DNA from 3 places in the Streptomyces sp. NPDC048001 genome. Region 2 is predicted to be linked to each of the others. Evidence: riboswitches for the same ligand, from Rfam matches in the RefSeq annotation. Region 2 holds a riboswitch; each other region holds the start of a gene.

The links. A riboswitch is a leader RNA that binds a small molecule or an ion and turns the genes downstream of it on or off. The one in region 2 is predicted to bind cyclic di-AMP.
Region 1: it holds a riboswitch for cyclic di-AMP, as region 2 does, so the genes downstream of both, ACGF15_RS28170 (transglycosylase family protein) here and ACGF15_RS12325 (M23 family metallopeptidase) in region 2, are expected to answer to the same signal.
Region 3: it holds a riboswitch for cyclic di-AMP, as region 2 does, so the genes downstream of both, ACGF15_RS00040 (transglycosylase SLT domain-containing protein) here and ACGF15_RS12325 (M23 family metallopeptidase) in region 2, are expected to answer to the same signal.

Annotation. Positions count from the first base shown of each region.
Region 1 is NZ_JBIDBN010000020.1:56,775-63,749, reverse strand. It holds gene ACGF15_RS28190 (SurA N-terminal domain-containing protein) at 141-788, shown strand; gene ACGF15_RS28185 (nucleoside triphosphate pyrophosphohydrolase) at 809-1,795, shown strand; gene ACGF15_RS28180 (cytochrome P450) at 1,792-3,219, shown strand; gene ACGF15_RS28175 (transglycosylase family protein) at 3,360-4,376, shown strand; cyclic di-AMP (ydaO/yuaA leader) riboswitch at 4,656-4,834, shown strand; gene ACGF15_RS28170 (transglycosylase family protein) at 4,838-5,488, shown strand; gene eno (phosphopyruvate hydratase) at 5,803-6,975, shown strand, end outside.
Region 2 is NZ_JBIDBN010000006.1:16,215-23,189, reverse strand. It holds gene ACGF15_RS12350 (nuclear transport factor 2 family protein) at 35-451, shown strand; gene nsrR (nitric oxide-sensing transcriptional repressor NsrR) at 620-1,090, shown strand; gene ACGF15_RS12340 (globin domain-containing protein) at 1,178-2,404, shown strand; tRNA gene ACGF15_RS12335 (tRNA-Met) at 2,613-2,686, shown strand; gene ACGF15_RS12330 (PP2C family protein-serine/threonine phosphatase) at 2,862-4,109, shown strand; cyclic di-AMP (ydaO/yuaA leader) riboswitch at 4,325-4,484, shown strand; gene ACGF15_RS12325 (M23 family metallopeptidase) at 4,496-5,554, shown strand; gene ACGF15_RS12320 (PrsW family intramembrane metalloprotease) at 5,691-6,975, opposite strand, start outside.
Region 3 is NZ_JBIDBN010000001.1:4,697-11,671, reverse strand. It holds gene ACGF15_RS00055 (glycoside hydrolase family 65 protein) at 1-1,088, shown strand, start outside; gene ACGF15_RS00050 (CBS domain-containing protein) at 1,157-1,768, opposite strand; gene ACGF15_RS00045 (helix-turn-helix domain-containing protein) at 1,971-2,672, shown strand; cyclic di-AMP (ydaO/yuaA leader) riboswitch at 3,025-3,190, shown strand; gene ACGF15_RS00040 (transglycosylase SLT domain-containing protein) at 3,195-3,977, shown strand; gene ACGF15_RS00035 (FHA domain-containing protein) at 4,108-6,627, opposite strand.

The sequences.
Region 1 (6,975 bases), on a different contig from region 2:
GGCACGCCGTGTCGGGGCCGCCGCATCCCGTCCGCCTGCGGAATCGTTTGGCGAATCAGTGGCCTGGGCCACTCCGACTGCCTACCATCGATCACCGCAAGGTCTTGTGCACCGAAGCACAATCACGCCGGGAGGCTCCTTTGCACCGCCGTCGTCGCACCGCGCTCACCCTCTCCGCCGCCCTCGTCTCCGCGCCGCTGCTGGCCGCCTGCGGCAGCCAGGCACACCCCGGGGCCGCCGCCGTCGTGGGCGGCGAGCGGATCGAGGTGTCCACCGTGCAGGCCCAGGTCAGAGACGTACGCGAGGCGCAGCAGGACTCCGAGGAGAGCGCCCGGATGATCAGCGACACCGGGCAGCTCGGCCGGGCCAAGCTCTACGACCTGATCGTGGACCGGATCGTCGAGAAGGCCGCCGCGGACGCCGGGGTCACGGTCAGCCGGAAGGAGGTGCAGGACGCCCGGGCCGAACTCGCCGGCCAGTCGGGCGGCCAGGAGCAGATGGCGGCCCTCTACCTCCAGCAGCGCGGTGTGGCCCCGGACCAGCTCGACGACCTCGTCCGCCGGGACGTCCTGGTCGGCAAGCTGGCGGAGAAGCTGGGCGCCGGGAACACCCCCGAGGGCCAGGAGGCGATGAACGAGGCCTTCACCGCCGCGGCCCGGTCCCTGGACATCGACGTGAACCCGCGCTTCGGTGCCTGGGACGACGGCAGGCTGGAGCTGGGCGCCTACAAGGCCCCCTGGATCTTCCAGGTGTCCCCGGGGCAGGAGCCCGAGACCACCGGCACCTGACCGGGAGGTAGGTTCGACGGATGACCGAGGAAGCATCCGCCGACGCCGGCCGTCTCGTCCTGCTCACCGCCAGCCACCGGGTGGCCCCGGGGCTGCTGTCGTGGCCCGCCTGGACGGCCCTGCGCGCGGCCGACCTGGTGCTCTGCGCCGACGAGGCGCACCCCCAGCTTCCCTACCTGCGGGAGGCGGGCGTCGTCGTGCGCCCCGGGGTGCCCGGTGCCGAGGAACTCGTGGCGGCCTGCACCGGCGGCCGGACGGTGGTGGTCGTCACCTCCGGCACCGGCGACCGGCCGCTGACCGACGCCCTGGCCCGCCTCGGCGGCTCGGGCCGGGTGCGGATGCCGGAGCTGGAGCTGCTGCCCGGCTCCTACGACCTGCCGGGCGCCCGGCTGCTGGATCTGGTCGAGGTCATGGACCGCATCCGCCGCTCCTGCCCCTGGTCCTCGCGGCAGACCCACCGGGGCCTCGCGAAGTACGGCATCGAGGAGGCGTACGAGCTGGTCGAGGCGATCGAGGACGGCGACCGCACGGAGCTCCGCGAGGAACTCGGCGACGTGCTGCTCCAGGTGGTCTTCCACGCCCGGATCGCGGAGGAGGACGAGGAGGAGCCGTTCTCCGTGGACGACGTGGCCGCCGGGATCGTGGAGAAGCTGGTCCACCGGCACCCCCACGTCTTCGGCGACGCGCATGCCGAGACCCCCGAGGACGTCAAGGCGCACTGGCTGCGCACCAAGGCCGTGGAGAAGCAGCGCACCTCGGTCACCGAGGGGGTGCCGCTGGGCCAGCCCGGTCTGGCGCTCGCCGCCAAGCTGGCCTCCCGGGCGCGTACGGCGGGCCTCGCCGTGGAGCCGCCGTCCGGTGAGGGGGTCGGCTGGGAGCTGCTGCGCCTGGCGGTCCGCGCGGAGGCGGACGGCACCGACCCCGAGGCGGCGCTGCGGGCGGCGGCCCGCGCCTACCGGGACGCGATCCGTGCGGCGGAGGGCGGCCCGGGTAGCGTCGAGGGGTGAACGCCCCGAGCACGCCGAGCACCCCGCACACCCCGGACGAACGGCCGGAGCCGCCCGGCCCGCAGCGGTCCCCGGCGGCGGACGCGCCGGGTCCCGGTTCCCCCGCACCCGACGGTCCGGGCGCGGGGCGGGAGCAGCCCGGGGCCGCGCCGGGCGGATGCCCCCGCACGGGTGCCGGCGGGCCCGTCCCCCCGCTCTTCAGCCGGCAGTTCGCCACCGACCCCTATCCGGCCTACGCGTGGCTGCGCGAGCACGCGCCGGTGCACCGCACGGTCCTGCCCTCGGGCGTGGAGGCCTGGCTGGTGACCCGCTACGCCGACGCCCGCCAGGCCCTCGCCGACCAGCGGCTGTCGAAGAACCCGGCGCACCACGACGAACCGGCGCACGCCAGGGGCAGGACCGGCATCCCGGGGGAGCGCAAGGCGGAGCTGATGACGCATCTGCTCAACATCGACCCGCCCGACCACACCCGGCTGCGCAGGCTGGTCTCCAAGGCGTTCACGCCGCGCCGGGTCGCCGCCTTCGAGCCGCGGGTGCAGGAGCTGACCGACCGGCTCATCGACGGTTTCGCGGCGAGGGGCGAGGCGGACCTGATCCACGAGTTCGCGTTCCCGCTCCCCATCTACGCCATCTGCGACATGCTCGGCGTCCCGCGCGAGGACCAGGACGACTTCCGGGACTGGGCGGGGATGATGATCCGCCACGGCGGCGGTCCCCGCGGGGGCGTGGCGCGCTCGGTGAAGAAGATGCGGGGCTATCTCGCCGAGCTGATCCACCGCAAGCGCGCGGAACTCGGCGAGGGCGGGGGCGACGACCTCCTCTCCGGGCTCATCGCCGCCTCGGACCACGGCGAGCACCTGACCGAGAACGAGGCCGCGGCGATGGCGTTCATCCTGCTGTTCGCCGGGTTCGAGACCACCGTGAACCTCATCGGCAACGGGGTCCACGCGCTCCTGCGCCACCCGGAGCAGCGGGCGCTGCTCCAGGCCTCGCTGGCGGCCGGGGAGAGCGGGCTGCTGGAGACCGGGGTGGAGGAACTCCTGCGCTACGACGGGCCGGTGGAGCTGGCCACCTGGCGGTTCGCCACCGAGCCCCTCAGCCTCGGCGGGCAGTCCGTCGGGGTGGGCGACCCGGTACTGGTGGTGCTCGCGGCGGCGGACCGGGACCCCGCCCGCTTCGACGCCCCCGACACCCTGGACCTGACCCGCCGCGACAACCAGCATCTGGGCTACGGGCACGGCATCCACTACTGCCTCGGCGCCCCGCTGGCGCGGCTGGAGGGGCAGACGGCCCTCGCTACCCTGCTGACCCGGTTGCCCGATCTGCGAGATGCGGGCGATCCAGGCGATTTGCGGTGGCGTGGGGGGCTCATCATGCGTGGATTGCGCACTCTGCCGGTCGAGTTCACCCCGGAGAGTAGTTGACGCTCCGTCAGGGTTGTGACTTTTACGTAATCTGCAGTGCATCGACTTGTGACTTACGTTCGAATACGGCTACGTTCACGTCGACCTCGGCGGCTGACAACCGCCGCACGGTCCCCTGTAGTCACGCGAAAGGCAACCGCATGCTCTCCGGGAACGGACGCCACCGCCGCCCCCGCCAGGCACCGGCCATCGTCGTCGCGGCGGGGGTGACGGGATCGGCCATCGCCATCCCGCTGCTCGGCGCCGGATCCGCCTCCGCCGCCGACGCCGCGACCTGGGATCGCGTCGCCGAATGCGAGTCGGGCGGCAACTGGTCGATCGACACCGGCAACGGCTTCTACGGAGGGCTCCAGCTGTCCCAGGAGGCGTGGGAGTCCTTCGGCGGCACGGCGTACGCACCGACCGCGGACCTGGCGAGCCGTTCCCAGCAGATCACCGTCGCGGAGCGGGTGCTGGACGCCCGGGGGGCCGGCACCTGGCAGGCGTGCTCCGTCGTGGCGGGGCTGACCGACGACGGCCCCGACAGCGCCCTCGACCCCGGCCTGGAGCCGGAGGCGGCCGTTCCCGCCGCCGAGGCCCCCGGGACCGGTTCCCCGAAGAGCGGGCCGGTGGCGGAGGGGCCGGGCCCCATGCCGGGCGAGCGCGCGGCGGAGCAGGCCGCCGCCTCCCCCTCTCCCTCCCCGTCCGTGACCTCCGACGGGGTGGCGGCCCCGTCCGCCGCTCCCGTGGAGCCCTCCTCGGAGCCGTCCGCGGAGCCCTCCGCACCGGCGGAGCCCGCCGCGGGCGCCCCCGGGGCCGAGGGTTCCGCGGAGGAGCACGAGGGGGCCGTCGGCTCCGCGGGCCGCGGCAAGCACCGCGGGGCCCCCGCGGAAGAGGCGGGCCAGGCCCGGCCGGACGAGGCGCGCGAGGGCGACGGCCACCCCTCGCGCGGTGACGGGTCGGTGCGCGAGGGCGCGGCCGGGGCCGCGCCCGAGGGCTCCTACACCGTGCAGGAGGGCGACAGCCTCTGGGGCATCGCCGAGCAGGGCGAGGTCCCCGGCGGCTGGTCGGCGCTCTACGAGGCCAACGAGGCCGTCGTCGGCGAGGACCCGGACCTGATCCTCCCCGGTCAGACTCTCGATCTGGGCGCGGAGCCCGCGGAATCCCCCGCTCCGTAAGCCCCTTCCACCCGGCGATAGGTCCGGAGTTGTCCGTTCTGCGCAAGTGAGACAAGGGTCTCTTCGCCGCAACTGGCCGGTTTCACCAGTCGATTTCGGTCACCTCTACCTCTACCTGCGGAAACGGTTCATTCGGCCCTGGCGGTTCGTCCGGTTTCTCCCCGATGTTCGTATTCGAACATCGGGGAGAGGTGTGTTTACCGTCGGAACCGCTCGCCACCGGTGGGCACCGCTGACCGTCACGCCGAATCCTGCCGTCGGTCGGGGGGAACAGTCGACGCTCGAAAAGCGCCGAAGGCAGGAGCGGGGGACCCAAGGTACGTTGCCGGTCCCGGCGGCCCGGAAGGGCTGCCCGGGGACGGCTCGGGGTGAAGCCGCGCGCATCCGTGCAGCGCGGCCGGGCATTCCTTCCGGCCCGAACCCGACAGCTCACCTCGCAGGCGTCGGTGAGGAGTCCATCCATGCTGCGTTCCGGCACCGCCAAGCACCGCCGTCCGTCCCGTGTCTCGCGCGTCGCCGCCCTCGTCGGCGTCGCCGGAGCGGCCGTCGCCGCCCCGCTGCTCACCGCCGGCCCGGCCTCCGCCGCGACCGCCGCCGAGTGGGACGCCGTGGCCCGGTGCGAGTCCGGCGGCAACTGGTCCATCAATACCGGCAACGGCTACTACGGCGGCCTCCAGTTCTCGGCCTCCACCTGGGCCGCCTACGGCGGCACCGCCTACGCCGCCACCGCCGACAAGGCGTCCAAGGCCCAGCAGATCGCCATCGCCGAGAAGGTCCTCGCGGGCCAGGGCAAGGGCGCCTGGCCGAGCTGCGGCGTCAACCTCTCCAGCACCCCCTACGGCGGCGCCGCGGCCGAGCAGCCGCAGCAGCGCGCCGAGGTCCCGACCACCCGCTCCGAGCGGGCCGAGGCCCCGAAGCAGTCCGCCCCCGCGACGCCGAAGGCCGTCAAGAAGGGCGACGGCGAGTACACGGTCAAGGCCGGCGACACCCTGAGCGCCATCGCCGAGGCCGAGAAGGTCGAGGGCGGCTGGAAGAAGCTCTTCGAGCTGAACAAGGACGTGCTGCAGAGCGCCGACGTGATCTACCCGGGCCAGCAGCTCCACCTGCGCTGACCCTCCGCCTCCGCCGCGGGCGGCCTCTCCCTCCGCCCCGGCGGCCACGGGCCGGCCCCGGCCCGGCGCACCTTCCCCCGAACGCGCCGGGCCGGGGTCCTTGCGCTCCGGGCTCCGTTCCCCCGTCCGTGCCGGAGCCCCCACGGAGTTACCGGCGGGTAGATGGCCGCTGTATGTCCGGTTCGACGGGTTGTGATGTCCTTTTTCGTCCCACGGGGCGGGCATCGGCCGGGCTTTCACCCCGGGGCGGTTAGGCTCTTGGCGCAAGGCCAAGCAGACCTCTGCACCTATCTCGCGTCACATCCCAGAAGGAGATGCTCGTGCCGTCCATCGACGTCGTCGTAGCCCGGGAAATCCTGGACTCCCGAGGCAATCCCACGGTCGAGGTCGAGGTCGGCCTCGACGACGGCAGCACCGGCCGTGCTGCCGTCCCCTCCGGCGCCTCCACCGGTGCGTTCGAGGCCCTCGAACTCCGCGACGGTGACCAGAACCGCTACCAGGGCAAGGGCGTCGAGAAGGCCGTCCTCGCCGTCATCGAGCAGATCGGCCCGGAGCTCGTCGGCTACGACGCCACCGAGCAGCGCCTGATCGACCAGGCGATGTTCGACCTGGACGCCACCCCGGACAAGTCCTCGCTCGGCGCCAACGCCATCCTCGGCGTCTCCCTGGCCGTCGCCCACGCGGCCTCCGAGGCATCCGACCTGCCGCTCTTCCGCTACCTCGGCGGCCCGAACGCGCACCTGCTGCCCGTGCCGATGATGAACATCCTCAACGGCGGCTCGCACGCGGACTCCAACGTGGACATCCAGGAGTTCATGATCGCCCCGATCGGCGCGGAGTCCTTCTCCGAGGCGCTGCGCTGGGGCACCGAGGTCTACCACACCCTCAAGAAGGTGCTGAAGACCAAGGGCCTGTCCACCGGCCTCGGCGACGAGGGCGGCTTCGCGCCCAACCTGGACTCCAACCGCGCCGCCCTCGACCTCATCATCGAGGCGATCAAGGAGGCCGGCTACGTCCCGGGCAAGGACATCGCGCTCGCCCTCGACGTCGCCGCGTCCGAGTTCTACAAGGACGGCGTCTACGAGTTCGAGGGCAAGTCGCGCTCGGCGGCCGAGATGACCGAGTACTACGAGGAGCTCGTCGCGGCCTACCCGCTCGTCTCCATCGAGGACCCGCTCTTCGAGGACGACTGGGCCGGCTGGAAGGTCATCACCGACAAGCTCGGCACCAAGGTCCAGCTCGTGGGCGACGACCTGTTCGTCACCAACCCCGAGCGCCTCGCCCGCGGCATCGAGGAGGGCATCGCCAACGCCCTGCTGGTCAAGGTGAACCAGATCGGTTCGCTCACCGAGACCCTGGACGCCGTCGAGCTCGCCCAGCGCAACGGCTTCAAGTGCATGATGTCCCACCGCTCCGGCGAGACCGAGGACGTCACCATCGCCGACCTGGCCGTCGCCACCAACTGCGGCCAGATCAAGACCGGTGCC
Region 2 (6,975 bases):
GCGGCCCGGGCGCACCGCCCGGGACAATGGCGCGATGGAGGAGACGACAGGGGAGACGACAGGGGCCGGCCCCGGGGACGAGGCCGTGGCGCGGGCCGTCGCGGGGGAGCTGCGGCTGATGGAGCCCGCGGTGCGCGCCTCGCGCACCGCCGCGGCGGAGCTGCTGGATCCGGAGTTCGTCGAGGTGGGGGCCTCGGGCCGGCGGTGGACGTACGCCGGGATGCTCGACGCGCTGCCCCGGATGGCGGGCGCCGACGGGGAGGGGCCGCGCTACCGGCCGTCCACGATGGCCGGGGTGCTGCTGGCGCCGGGGCTGGTGCACCTCACCTACGAGACGGAGGCGGGCGGACGCCGGGTGCGGCGGAGCTCGCTGTGGCGGGCCGAGGGCGGTACCGGCCCCCTGCGGCTGCTGTACCACCAGGGCACGCCGGTTCCCGACGGCGCCGGGTGAGACCTGCCGGGCGGTCCGGCCGCGGGACGGGCGCCCCCGGGGGGCCGAGGCGGCCGGGCGGGGGTCGCCGTGCGGCGGAGGGTGCCGAGGGTTCGGGCCGCGGGGGCGTGCCTCGTCCAGCGGGACCCTGAATAGGAGTCTTGGATGCATGTTTGCTAGCGTCCTCGTATGCGGCTGACCAAGTTCACCGATCTCGCCCTCCGTGCCGTGATGCGGCTCGCCGTCGTGCGCGACGGCTCGCCCGTCTCGACCACCCGCGAGGTGGCCGAGGCGATGAACGTGCCGTACGCGCACATGGCGAAGGCGGTCGCCCGGCTCCAGCACCTCGGCGTGGTGGAGGCCCGGCGCGGGCGGGGCGGCGGTCTGGCGCTCAGCGCCCTCGGGCGGAGGGCCTCGGTCGGGTGGCTGGTCAGAGAGCTGGAGGGTGAGGGGGAGGTCGTCACCTGCGAGGGTGACGCCCCGTGTCCGCTGCGGGGCGCGTGCCGGCTGCGGCGGGCGCTGCGGGAGGCGCAGGAGGCGTTCTACGCCACGCTCGACCCGTTGACCGTCGAGGACGTCGTCGCCTCGCCCACGGGTCCGGTCCTGGTCGGCCTGACCGGGGTGCGGGGAGGGGAGGCCGGAACCCCCCGGCCCGGATGACCGGCCGGTGCGCGGTGGGGGTGCGCTCGATCTCCGCCCGCAAGCGTCAGCAAAAATGCGAAGATCTTTAACCAATTAGGAGTCCCTGTGCTGTCCGACCAGTCCGCGCCCGTCGTCCGCGCCACGCTCCCGGCCGTCGGTGCCGCGATCGGCGAGATCGCCGACCGCTTCTACGAGCGGCTCTTCGCCGACCGGCCCGAGCTGCTGCGCGACCTGTTCAACCGCGGCAACCAGGCCAACGGCGAGCAGCGCCGCGCCCTCGCCGGGTCCATCGCCGCCTTCGCCACGATGCTGGTGCAGCGGCCCGACGAGCGGCCGGACGCCCTGCTCGCCCGGATCGCCGGCAAGCACGCCTCCCTCGGGGTCACCTCCGACCAGTACAAGCTCGTCCAGCGGCACCTCTTCGGGGCCATCGCCGAGGTGCTGGGGGACGCGGTGACCCCCGAGGTGGCCGACGCCTGGGACGAGGTGTACTGGCTGATGGCCGGCGCCCTGATCGCCCGGGAGGCCCGCCTCTACCAGGAGGCGGGGGTGCCCGAGGGCGAGGTGTGGCAGCGCATGGTGGTCGAGGAGCGCCACCAGGAGACGCCCGACGTGGTCTCGTTCACCCTGCGCCACGCCGACGGCCGCCCGGCCGGGGCCTTCCGGCCCGGGCAGTACGTCAGCGTGCAGGTCCCGCTGCCCGACGGTGCGCGGCAGATTCGCCAGTACAGCCTCTCGGCGGCCCCCGGCGGATCCACCTGGCGGATCAGCGTCAAGCGGGTGCGCGGCGGCGCAGCGCCCGAGGGCGAGGTGTCGGCGTGGCTGCACGAGCACCTGCGGCCCGGCGGCGAGCTGACCGTCTCGCTGCCCTTCGGCGACCTGGTGCTGCCCCCCGGGGACGGCCCCGTGGCGCTGGTCTCGGCCGGAATCGGCGGCACGCCGATGCTCTCGGTGCTCGGCCACCTGGCGGAGACGGGACGCGACCGCAAGGTCCTCGTCGCCCACGCCGACCGGAGCCCGTCCGGCCACGCCCACCGCGCGGAGCTCCTGCGGCTGGCGGCGGCGCACCCCCGCGCCGCCGTCCGCCTCTGGTACGAGGAGCCGGGGGAGCAGGAGACCGGGGACCAGGGGAACGGCGGCGGCCCGGTGGCGGTCGCGTCCGGACCGTTGGACGCCGGGGCTCTGGAGCTGCCCAAGGGGGTCACCGTGCTGCTCTGCGGCCCGCTGCCCTTCATGCGCGCGGTCCGCGGGGACCTGCTGCGCCGGGGCGTCCCGGCCGAGCGGATCCAGTACGAGGTCTTCGGTCCGGACCTGTGGCTGGGCCTGGAGTGAGCCCCGTCCGGCTCCGCCCGGTGCGCTCCGGCGGCTGACGCGGAGCCCCCGGCCGGGGCGCCGGCCCGCCCGGCACCGGCGCCTCCGCACGGCGGCGCACCCGGCCCCTTCCGCCCGGCGGACCGGGCCGGGCGGGGGCTCTCGGAGCCCCCGCCCGGGAAACGTGGTCGGAACCGCCCCGCGGATGGCGTATGGTTGTGTTCACCGACGCGGGGTGGAGCAGCTCGGTAGCTCGCTGGGCTCATAACCCAGAGGTCGCAGGTTCAAATCCTGTCCCCGCTACTGAAGGCCGAGGCCCGGTGATCATCACGATCACCGGGCCTTCGTCGTGTGCCCCTCCGGGCCGGTGGTTCGCCCGGCAGGTCGGCGGCAAGTCGCCGCCGCGCCGATCCGCACGCAGCATGGGAAGAGCGCGGCACCGGTCCGCGGCCGTGGACCAAGCGGCAGGAGATCAGCTGTGGGGCGAGAGCAGGGCGCCGGCTACCGGCCTCCGTGGTTCCTGCGCCTGCTGCCTGCCGCCACGCTGCTCGCGGGCGTCGCACTGGACGCGCTCACCCCGCCGCGGTTCACGGCCGTCTCGTTCTACGCCGCCGCCCCGCTGATCGCCGCCGCCATCGCCTCCTGGGTGGTGACCCTCCTCACGGGGATCGGCGCGATCCTGGCCACCGGGGCGCTGCACTACTACGACGACAACATCACCGAGGCGACCGCCTTCACCGAGACGAGCACCGTGGTCACGGTCTCCGCCGTGGCCCTGGTGATCAACAGGGTGGTGCGGCGCAGCGGTGAGCGGCTGGCCTCCGCCCGGGTGGTCGCCGAGGCCGCGCAGCGCGCCGTGCTGCCCACGCCCCAGGACCGGATAGCCGGGCTCCACATCGCCGCCCGCTACGAGGCGGCGCAGGCGGAGGCGTTCATCGGGGGCGACCTCTTCGCCGTCCAGGACACCCCGCACGGGATCCGGCTGATCGTGGGGGACGTGCGGGGCAAGGGCATGGGCGCGGTGGAGTCGGTCGCCGTGCTCATCGGCACGTTCCGGGAGGCGGCCGAGCAGGAGCGCACACTGGAGCAGGTGGCCGAGCGCCTGGAGCGGGCGCTGCGGCGGGAGGGGGTGCGCCGGGCCGGGCTCGACGCGGTGGAGGGCTTCACCACCGCCGTGCTGGGCGAGATCCCGCACCCGGACGGCGGGGGCGGCGCGCACGGCCCGCCGGCGCGGCAGGGGGCGGGGGGCGGCGTGCCCGGCACCGTCCGGCTGCTCAACCGCGGGCATCCGGACCCGCTGCTGCTCCATGCGGACGGCCGGCTGGACGTGCTGCCGCCCGCGCAGGCCGCGCTGCCGCTGGGGATGGGGGATCTCGGCGGCTGGCCGGACCGCCCGGAGTCGTTCCCGCTGCCCGCCGGGTCCACGCTGCTGCTCTACACGGACGGGCTGTCGGAGGCGCGCGACGGCCGCGGGGTGTTCTACGACCCGGTGGAGCGGCTGAGCGGGCGGATCTTCGCGGAGCCGGACGACCTGCTGGACGCGCTCGTGGCGGACGTCCGGCGCTACACGGGCGGGGGGTCGAGCGACGACATGGCCCTGCTGGCCGTCCAGCGGCCGGCGGCCGGGCAGCCGGAGCGCAGGCGTACGGTTCCGGTCGTCCGCGGTGACCGGAAGGAGTCGGTCAGGGGGGCCGGGAGACGCGCCGACCGAGAGCACCGTGCGTAGTCGGAGGATGCCCCTCCGCATAACAAGTGACGAACTGTCAGAAAAGCTTCTCCTCCTGAGGTGCGCTCAAGTCGCCCGAATCCACACGCTTCTGTCCCGTTTGGTCCCCGTCAAGATCCTCAACTATCCGCGGGAACGGCTTGGAAACCTGCCGCGGCTTCTATTAACGTTCGATAACGCAGCACGGTCGTCCCAGCCGTCGCAAGAGGCGGCACCGTGCTCACGCGCCGAATCCCGCAAGGGAACCGGGGAACCACCACTTGGGGTGAATCAGCCAACTTCGGCCGCACGCACATCGGCGGCAGAGGGCGGCCGTAGGAGACCTTCCTGCTCCGAACCCGTCAGCTAACCCGGTAGGCGAGAAGGAAGGAAAGGAGTACGCCTTCGTGGCGTCCAACATGCCTGCTCCCGAGGCCCCGACCGCGTCGTCCCGGTTCAGCGGCGACACCCCGGAAGCCTCCTTCGGGGAGTGGAACCCGACCGAGGAGACGGTCCGCCCCGTGCGGGGCCGGCACCGCGTGGTCAAGCAGCGCGGCGGCCTGGCCCGCAGCTCCACCGTCCTCGGCGTGGGCGTCATCGCGGCCGTGGGCGCGGGTGGCATCGCCACCGCGCAGGACAAGCCCGCGGTCTCCATATCCCTTCCCGACGCCCTCACCGACAGCCTCCCCGAGGCCGCCTCCCTCCCCGGGGTCGGCTCCCTGATCGCGGACTCCGACGCGGACTCCGGCTCCGGGACGACCGCCGACACCGCCCCCCTCACCGCCATGGTGCCCGTGGCCGAGACCGCCCCGAGCGGCGCCGAGGACCGCTCCGCAGGAGCGGGCGAGGCCCTGCGGGCCCGGATCCTCCAGCAGGCCGAGCAGCAGCGCGCCGAGGCGGACGCGGAGGCCAAGGCCGCGGCCGAGAAGGCCGCCGCGGAGGCGGCGGCGGCCGAGGCCGCCAAGCAGCAGAGCGAGGCGGAGGCCAAGGCCGCCGAGGAGAAGCGCAAGGCCGAGGAGGCGGCACGGGCCAAGGCCGAGGCCGAGCGCCTCGCCAGGCTCGCGGCCAGCTACGCCCTCCCCACCTCCTCCTACACCCTCACCTCGACCTACGGCCAGGCCGGCGCCATGTGGTCCTCCGGCTACCACACCGGCCTGGACTTCGCCGCTCCCACCGGCACCCCGGTCAAGGCCGTCCACGGCGGCACCGTCACCTCGGCCGGCTGGTCCGGCTCGTACGGCTACCGCATCGTGCTGGAGCTGGAGGACGGCACCGAGGTCTGGTACGCGCACCTGTCCTCCATGACGGCCTCGGCCGGTCAGAAGGTCGCCACCGGCGAGACCATCGGACGGGTCGGCGCGACCGGCAACGTCACCGGTCCCCACCTCCACCTCGAGGTGCACTCCCCCGGTGGCTCCGGCCTCGACCCGCTCGCCTGGCTGCGGGGCAAGGGCCTCACCGTCTGACGCGGCGATCCCGCACCCGCGTCCGCAGCGCCCCGGGAGCCCCGGGGCGCTTCGGCGTCCGCGCCACCGCGCGCCCCGCGGCCTCCGCCCGCGTTCCCACCGGCACGGACCACCCGGGGCCCCGCCCGGAGCCGCCTCAGGTGCGGTAGGGGTTGAACCCGTCGTAGTCCCGGTGCGGCAGCACCTGGGGGGCCCGGCCCGTGGCGCGCGCCGCGTAGGCCAGGGACGGCGCCGCGACCTCCCGGCGCAACCACAGGTGGTGCAGCAGCTCCCGCTCCCGTTCCGCGAAGTCCGGGCCCGCCGCGCCCCGGTGGGCCCTGTTGCGCAGGAACGCCAGCGAGGTGGCGAACGCCTCGTACTCCGCCACGGCCCGTCCGGCCGCCGGGCCGTAGGTACGGCGCGCGAAGTCCCTCGCCACGGCCCGCGCCCGCATCGACGACAGCGCGGACGGCTCGGTGGCCGTGAGCCAGCCGGCCGCCGCGTACGAGGGCAACCGGGCGGCTATGGTGCGCAGCTCGCGCTGCCTGCTCCATACGGTCAGCCAGGTGAGCAGCGCGAACGCGGGCACCATGAACGCCCCGTACACCCCGAAGAATCCCCAGGGGCCGAGCAGGGAGGCCGAGCCGTTCCACAGGGCGTGCATGCCCATGGCGGCCACCAGCCCGAGCAGCGGCAGCAGCACCCGCCGTACCCGCCGTCCGCGGGGCGCCGCGGCGGCCAGGCCGAAGCCGAGGCCGCAGAGCACCGTGAACAGCGGGTGCGCGAACGGCGACATCACGATGCGGACGAAGAAGGTCGCCGCCGTGACCGACCCCAGGCCCGCGAAGCCGAAGGCCATGTCCTCGTCGAAGGCGTTCCCGAGGTAGAGGATGTTCTCCGTGAACGCGAAGCCCGTCGCGGTGAACCCGGCGAGCACGATCCCGTCCACCACACCGGAGAACTCCCTTCCGCGCAGCAGGAAGAGCAGCAGCAGTGCGACCCCCTTGGCGCTCTCCTCGACGACCGGCGCGACGACCGTGGCGCCCAGGGTGTCCGCCGAGGCGGGGTCGGCCGTGGCGGTCGCTATCCAGCGGGTGGCCAGGGTGTTGGCGAGCAGGGATATCAGCGCCGCCGCGCAGGCCCCCCAGCCGAACGCGAAGACCAGGTTCCGCCAGGGCAGCGGGTCGACCCGGTCGAGCCAGCGGAACGCGGCGAGCAGCAGCGGCACGGGGAGCGTGGCCAGCCCCAGGCCCACCAGGAAGCCCGTGGAGCCGGTCTGCTCGCGCACCAGGACCAGGATGACCAGCCCGCAGAGCGCGAGCAGGGTGAACACGGCCGCCATCCGCACGGCCCGGCTGCGCCACAGCAGCGCGGCGCGCAGGCGGGCCGACCGGTGCGCCCATGCTCCGGGGACGGGCGGTGCCCCGTCCGGCGCGTACGGG
Region 3 (6,975 bases), on a different contig from region 2:
CGTACAACGTCTGGCAGTACTGCGAGGCGAGCGGCGACACGGAGTTCCTGTACACCAGGGGTGCCGAGATGCTGGTCGGGATCGCGCGCTTCTGGGCCGACTCCGCGGCCTACGACCCCGGGCTCGGCCGCTACCGGATCCGCGGGGTCGTGGGCCCCGACGAGTACCACGACGCCTACCCCGGCGCCGACCGCCCGGGGATCGACGACAACACCTACACCAACGTCACCGCCGCCTGGGTGCTCGCCCGCGTCCTCGAACTGGCCGGTGGCCTGCCCGCTCCGCGCCGCAGCGAGCTCTTCGGGCGCACCGGGCTCACCGGCACCGAGCTGGCGCACTGGGAGGAGGTGTCCCGCAGGCTGTACGTGCCCTTCCACGACGGGGTGCCGAGCCAGTTCCACGGCTACGGCGACCTGGCCGAACTCGACTGGGAGGGTCTGCGTGCCCGCCACGGGGACATCCGCCGCCTCGACCGCGTGCTGGAGGCCGAGCACGACACGGTCAACCGCTACAAGGCCTCCAAGCAGGCCGACGTGCTGATGCTCGGATACCTGTTCTCCCCCGACGAGCTCGGGGGTCTGCTGCGCCGCCTGGGCTACGCCATGGACGAGGACGTCTGGCACCGCACCGTGGACTACTACCTCCACCGCACCACCCACGGCTCCACCCTCAGCGGACTGGTGCACGGCTGGATCCTGGCCCGGGTGCGCCGCGGCGAGGCGTGGGCGTACTGCCGCGAGGCCCTGGAGGGCGACATCGCCGACCTCCAGGGCGGCACCACCGAGGAGGGCGTGCACCTCGGCGCCATGGCCGGCACGCTCGACCTCGTGCAGCGGGGTCTGAGCGGCATGGAGACCCGCGCGGGCGCCCTGTGGTTCGACCCGGTCCCGCTGCCGCAGCTCGCCCAGTACGGGTTCTCGTTCCGCTACCGCGGCCACTTCGGGGTGCGGGTGCGGGTGCGGCCGGGTGAACTGAGCGTCGGTGTGCCCGCCTCCTCGCAGGGCCCGCCCGTGGAGGTGCGCCTGGGCGGCGCCGTGGTGACCGTCGACCCGGGAACCGTGCGCACCCTGCCGATCCCGTCCGCCTGACGCCGCCCGCCGCCCAGGAGCGCGCCCGCCCCTCCCGCGCGGGCCGGGGCGGCGCGGGAGGCGGCGTCTCAGGCCTCCGGGGCGGGCACGTCGTCGCTCGCGTAGTCCAGCCGGTCGACGACGTCGACCACGCCGTCGATGCTCTCGCACAGCCGCACCACGATCCGCGCCAGCGAGCGGCGCTCCAGGGTGCCGCTGAGCGTCACCCGGCCGTCGGCCACCTCCACGCCCACCGCGGCGGGGGAGACACCGAGCGTGCCGGCGAGCACGTCCTCGACGATCTCCTCCTGGATGGCGCGGTCGCGCCGCAGGAAGAGCCGGAGCAGGTCGCTGCGGCTCACGACGCCGGCGAGCCGTCCGTCCTCCGCGACCACGGGGAGCCGCTTGATGCGGTGGTCCTCCATGACGCGGGCCGCCTGCACGGCGCTCCAGCCGGGACGGGCGACCACGGCGGGGCTGCTCATCAGGCCTTCGGCGGTGTCGGCGCTGGTGCCCCCGGTATGGCGGCGCAGCAGGTCGGCCTCGGAGACGACCCCCACGGGCCGCCCCTCGTCGTCGACGACGGGCACGGCGGTGATGCCGTACTCGTCGAGCAGCCGGGCGATCTCCTTGAAGGCCGTGCCGCGCTGGGCGACCACCGCCTGCGGGGTCATCAGGTCGGCTACCGAGCGGTGTCTCATCGTGCACCAGTCCAGGGGGTCATCGCGGCGCCTCCAGTCCGTCCGGGTCCTCTTGGGGACAGTATTTCCGAGTCTGTCCCCGGTCGGCCGGGAGGGTGGTGAATGCCGGGCCCGCCGTGCGGGCCGGGCGGGCGCTGGCTACCGTGGGCGCGGGGCGGGGCACGTGCCGTGACCGGACCGCCGACAGGAGAAGGTGGCGACCATGCCCGGACAACCGCAAGCGGACTCAGGCGGCGCGGGCCGGGACCGCGCAGGCAGCGACATCGGCCGCCGGGCGGCCGCCCGCCGCCGGGAGCTCGGGCTCTCGCGGGAGGAGGTCGCCCTGCGGGCGGGCTCCGCGCCCGGGTACCTGCAGTACCTGGAGGAGAGCCCGGCCGCGCCCGGGATGGGCTTCCTGCTGCGGCTGGCGGACGCCCTGGAGACCACCGTCACGGCGCTGACCGGTGGTGACGCGGACCTCCCGGCCGGTGCGGGCCGTGCGGGGTACCACCCGGAGCTGGTGGAGCTGGATGCCGAGGAGTGCTGGGACCTGCTCGGCGCGCACGGTGTGGGCCGGGTCGCGGTCGCCACGACGGAGGGGCCGGCGATCCTCCCGGTGAACTACCTGGTCACCGAGGGCGAGGTCGCCTTCCGTACCGGTCACGAGTCGCTGCTGGGCCGTTCGGCGGGGCGTGAGGCCGCCTTCGAGGTGGACCACATCGACGAGGCCTTCAGCCAGGGCTGGAGCGTGCTGGTCGTCGGCGCGGCGCGCCGGGTCACCGACGAGGAGGAGGGGCGGAGGCTGGATCGCGAGGCCTACTCCGCGCCCTGGGCCGGGGGCGGGCGGGAGCTGTGGATCGCGGTCGCCCCGACGCGGATCACCGGGCGGCGGATCCTGGTGCGCGGCGCCCCCGGGCAGTCGTAAGCCTCATTTCGGACATGCATCCATATATGCCGCGAGGGGAGCCGTGCCACCGCCGCCTCACCGGCGCGACTGAATGTCCGATTTGGCCGCCAATGAATTCATTGGCGGCCTTTGCTCCATCGCTGGTGACATCGGTCACCCGGCCTGCCCCGCGCAGTGGATCTCCCCTGCCCTTCTCCGTTTCCTGCAAAGGGAACTGACGGAACGGAAGTCGATCTCGGGCGCCCTCTCCCGGTGCTTTCGGCGCCCCGCGCATTGCGTGTGTGAATTGCGGGCTTGTTGTGCCGCCGGTGCCTCGCCTACGGTCACGGCATTCCGGACGGGACGCCGAATCCTGCCGCTGTCCGGTATTCCGACCAGATCACCCGAACTCGGCAGGAGCGGGGGAACCAGGTAAGTCGCCGGACCGGCGTCCGCCAAGGACGCCGGGACGGCTCGGGGTGAAGCCGTGCGCTCGCACGGCCGGGCATCTCCAGCCCGAACCCGACAGCTCACCTCGCAGGCGACGGAGAGGAACTCACCATGCCTGCACAGGGTAAGCACCGCCGTCCCCGCTCCCGCCGCATCGCCCTCGGCCTCGTCGCCGTCGGAACGGGCGGCGCAGCCCTCGCCCTCCCGCTCCTCGGGGCGACGACCGCCAGCGCCGCACAGCCCGCCCACGCTCCCGCCGCCCCGGCCGCCGCCGTGGCCGCTCCCGCCGTCGCGCAGCAGAGCGCCCCCGTGACGTACTCCGTGGTCGCCGGCGACTCGCTGTCCGCCATCGCGGTGGAGCACTCGGTGGACGGCGGCTGGCAGAAGCTCTACCAGGACAACCGCGAGGCCGTCGGCGACAACCCCTCGCTGATCCACCCCGGTCTGGAGCTGACCATCGGCGGCGGGCGCGCCGAGGCCGACCGTGCCGACCGCTCCGCCGAGCGCGCCCCCGCCGCCACCGGCACCGCGGGCAAGTCCGCCCCGGCCGCGCAGACCGCCGCCGTCACCTACCCGGACAACCTGGACGGCTGGATCCGCGAGGCGCTGTCCATCATGAAGAAGCACGGGATCCCCGGCAGCTACGAGGGCATCCACCGCAACATCATGCGCGAGTCCTCCGGCAACCCCCTCGCGATCAACAACTGGGACATCAACGCCCACAACGGCGTCCCCTCCAAGGGCCTGCTCCAGGTCATCAAGCCGACCTTCGACGCCTACCACGTCGCGGGCACCAAGCACGACCAGTACGACCCGGTCGCCAACATCGTCGCCGCCTGCAACTACGCGGCCGACCGCTACGGCTCGATCGACAACGTCGACAGCGCCTACTGAGCCGCACCCGCCCCGACCGCCCGGCCCCCGCAGCGGCCCGGCGCGGACACCGCAGACGCCCGGAGGGCGCACCCCGAACGGGGTGCGCCCTCCGGCGCCGTCCGCGGACCGGTCCCGGCCCGCGGTCGCGTCACCTGCGCATGACCTCCGGCTCGTGGCGCCGCAGGAAGCGGGCCACCAGGAAGGCGCAGAAGGCCCCGAGGGCCAGCAGCACGCCCATGTCGAGCATCCAGGCCCCGGCCTCGTGGTCCCACAGCGGGTCCGTACTGGCCGGGTCGTCGGTGTTGGGGTTGATCCGGTTGAAGTCCAGGGTGGTGCCCGCGGCCGCCACCGCCCAGCGCGAGGGCATCAGGTACGAGAACTCGTTGACGCCGACCGTCCCGTGCAGGACGAACAGGCAGCCGGTGAAGACGACCTGGACGATGGCGAACATCACCAGCAGCGGCATGGTCTTCTCGGCCGTCTTCACCAGTGCCGAGATGATCAGGCCGAACATCATCGAGGTGAAGCCGAGGGCCATGATCGGCAGGGACAGCTCCAGCAGCACCGCGCCCCCGAGGACCAGCCCCTCCTCGGGCAGCTCGCGGGTGGCGAAGCCGATCGCGCCGACCAGCGCACCCTGGACAGCGGTGATCATCCCGAGGACGATCACCTTGGACATCAGGTACGCCGAGCGGGACAGGCCGGTGGCCCGCTCCCGCTCGTAGATCACCCGTTCCTTGATCAGCTCGCGGACCGAGTTGGCGGCGCCCGCGAAGCAGGCGCCCACCACCAGGATCAGCAGCACCGTGGTGGCCGTGCCGTTGGGGATGATCCGCCCGGTCTGCTCGTTGACGTTGACCAGCAGGCCGTTGTCCGGGTTGATCACCAGGCTCACGGCGCCGAGGACGGCCGGGAGCACCAGCATCAGGGCCATGAAGCCCTTGTCCGAGGCGATCACCGAGACATACCGCCGGATCAGGGTGAACAGCTGGGAGCCCCAGCTCTGCGGCTTCGGCGGCTTCAGCTGCTGCGGCGGCATCTGCACCGCCTGCGGGGCGACGGCGTCGATGTCGGCGGCGTACATCTGGTAGTGCTGGGAGCCCTTCCAGCGGCCGGCCCAGTCGTAGTCCCGGTAGTTCTCGAAGGCCGAGAACACGTCCGCCCACGTGGTGTAGCCGAAGAAGTTCAGCGCCTCCTCGGGCGGGCCGAAGTACGCCACCGCACCGCCGGGCGCCATCACCAGCAGCTTGTCGCAGAGCGCGAGTTCGGCCACGGAGTGGGTCACCACCAGCACGGTGCGGCCGTCGTCGGCGAGACCCCGCAGCAGCTGCATCACATCGCGGTCCATGCCCGGGTCGAGGCCGGAGGTCGGCTCGTCCAGGAAGATCAGCGAGGGCTTGGTCAGCAGCTCCAGGGCCACCGAGACGCGCTTGCGCTGCCCGCCGGAGAGCGCGGTGACCTTCTTGTCCTTGTGGATGTCCAGCTTCAGTTCGCGCAGCACCTCGCCGATGCGCGCCTCGCGCTCGGCCTCCGTGGTGTCGGCCGGGAAGCGGAGCTTGGCCGCGTACTTCAGGGCCTTACGGACGGTGAGCTCCTTGTGCAGGATGTCGTCCTGCGGGACCAGACCGATGCGCTGGCGCAGCTCGGCGAACTGCTTGTAGAGGCTGCGGTTGTCGTAGAGGACGTCGCCCTGGTCGGCGGGCCGGTAGCCGGTCAGCGCCTTGAGCAGGGTGGACTTCCCGGAACCGGAGGGGCCGATCACGCCGATGAGCGACTTCTCCGGCACGCCGAAGGACACGTCGCGCAGGATCTGCTTGCCCCCGTCGACGGTGACCGTGAGGTGGCGGGCGGAGAAGGAGACCTCGCCGGTGTCGACGAACTCCTCCAGCCGGTCGCCGACCAGCCGGAAGGCGGAGTGGCCGACGCCGACGATGTCGCTCGGGCCGATCAGGACCGTGGAGGACTTGGCGATGGGCTGGCCGTTGACGTACGTGCCGTTGTGGGAGCCCAGGTCGCGGATCTCGAAGCGGCCGTCGGGGGTCGCGACGAACTCGGCGTGGTGGCGCGAGACCTGGAGGTCGGAGACGACCAGCTCGTTCTCCAGGGCACGTCCGATGCGCATGACGCGGCCGAGTGCCAGCTGGTGGAAGGTGGTCGGGCTGCGGTCGCCGTAGGCCGGGGCGGGGTCCTGCCGCCCGGCGCCCTGCTGGTGCGGGACCTGCGGTGCCCCCGGCGTCCCCGCCGCGTGCGGGGGAGCCTGCGCCCCCTCGCCGGCGGGCGCGGGTGCGGCGGCGGGCCCGGACCAGGCCCCGGGCGCACCGGCCTGTGCGGCGGCGTGGGGCGCGGCGGCGGGCTGGGCGCCGTATCCGCCCGGCGCCGGGGCGGAGAAGGCCAGCAGCGGGCCGTCCGTCGCGTTGCCGAGGTGGACGGCGGCGCCGGGCCCGAGTTCCGTCTGGTGGATCCGCCGGCCGCCCAGGTAGGTGCCGTTGGTGCTGCCGTGGTCCTCGACGGCCCAACTTCGGCCGTTCCAGCTGAGCGTGGCGTGCCGCCACGAGACCCGGGCGTCGTCGACCACCAGGTCACCCTGCGGGTCGCGGCCGAGCGTGTACGTCCTGGACGGATCGAGGGTCCAGGTCCTTCCGTTCAATTCCAGTACGAGTTCCGGCACTCCATGCCCCACTAGTTGTCCCCCGAGCGCCCCCCGTCGCCGGGAGTCTAGGGATGGCGAACATCGTGGGGAACTATTTCAGGCCCGGTCCGGAATCCGAAAGCCAGGCCGCGGGAAGACCGCCTTCGGTACCCAGTTGGGACCTTCGTCACCGCACGGCGACGGGAGGCGCGGCGGTGCGGCGCGGGCCGCTCCTCGACACGGCGGGGGCGGTGCGGCGCAGGCCGGGGAACGCACGGCGCGGGGGGCGCACGGCGCGGACCGGGGCGGTCCGCGCGGGGCGGGGGCCTGCGGCGCGCGGCTGTCCGCCAGACGGGACGGAGGGGCTGTCCCGGGCCCGCGCCGGAT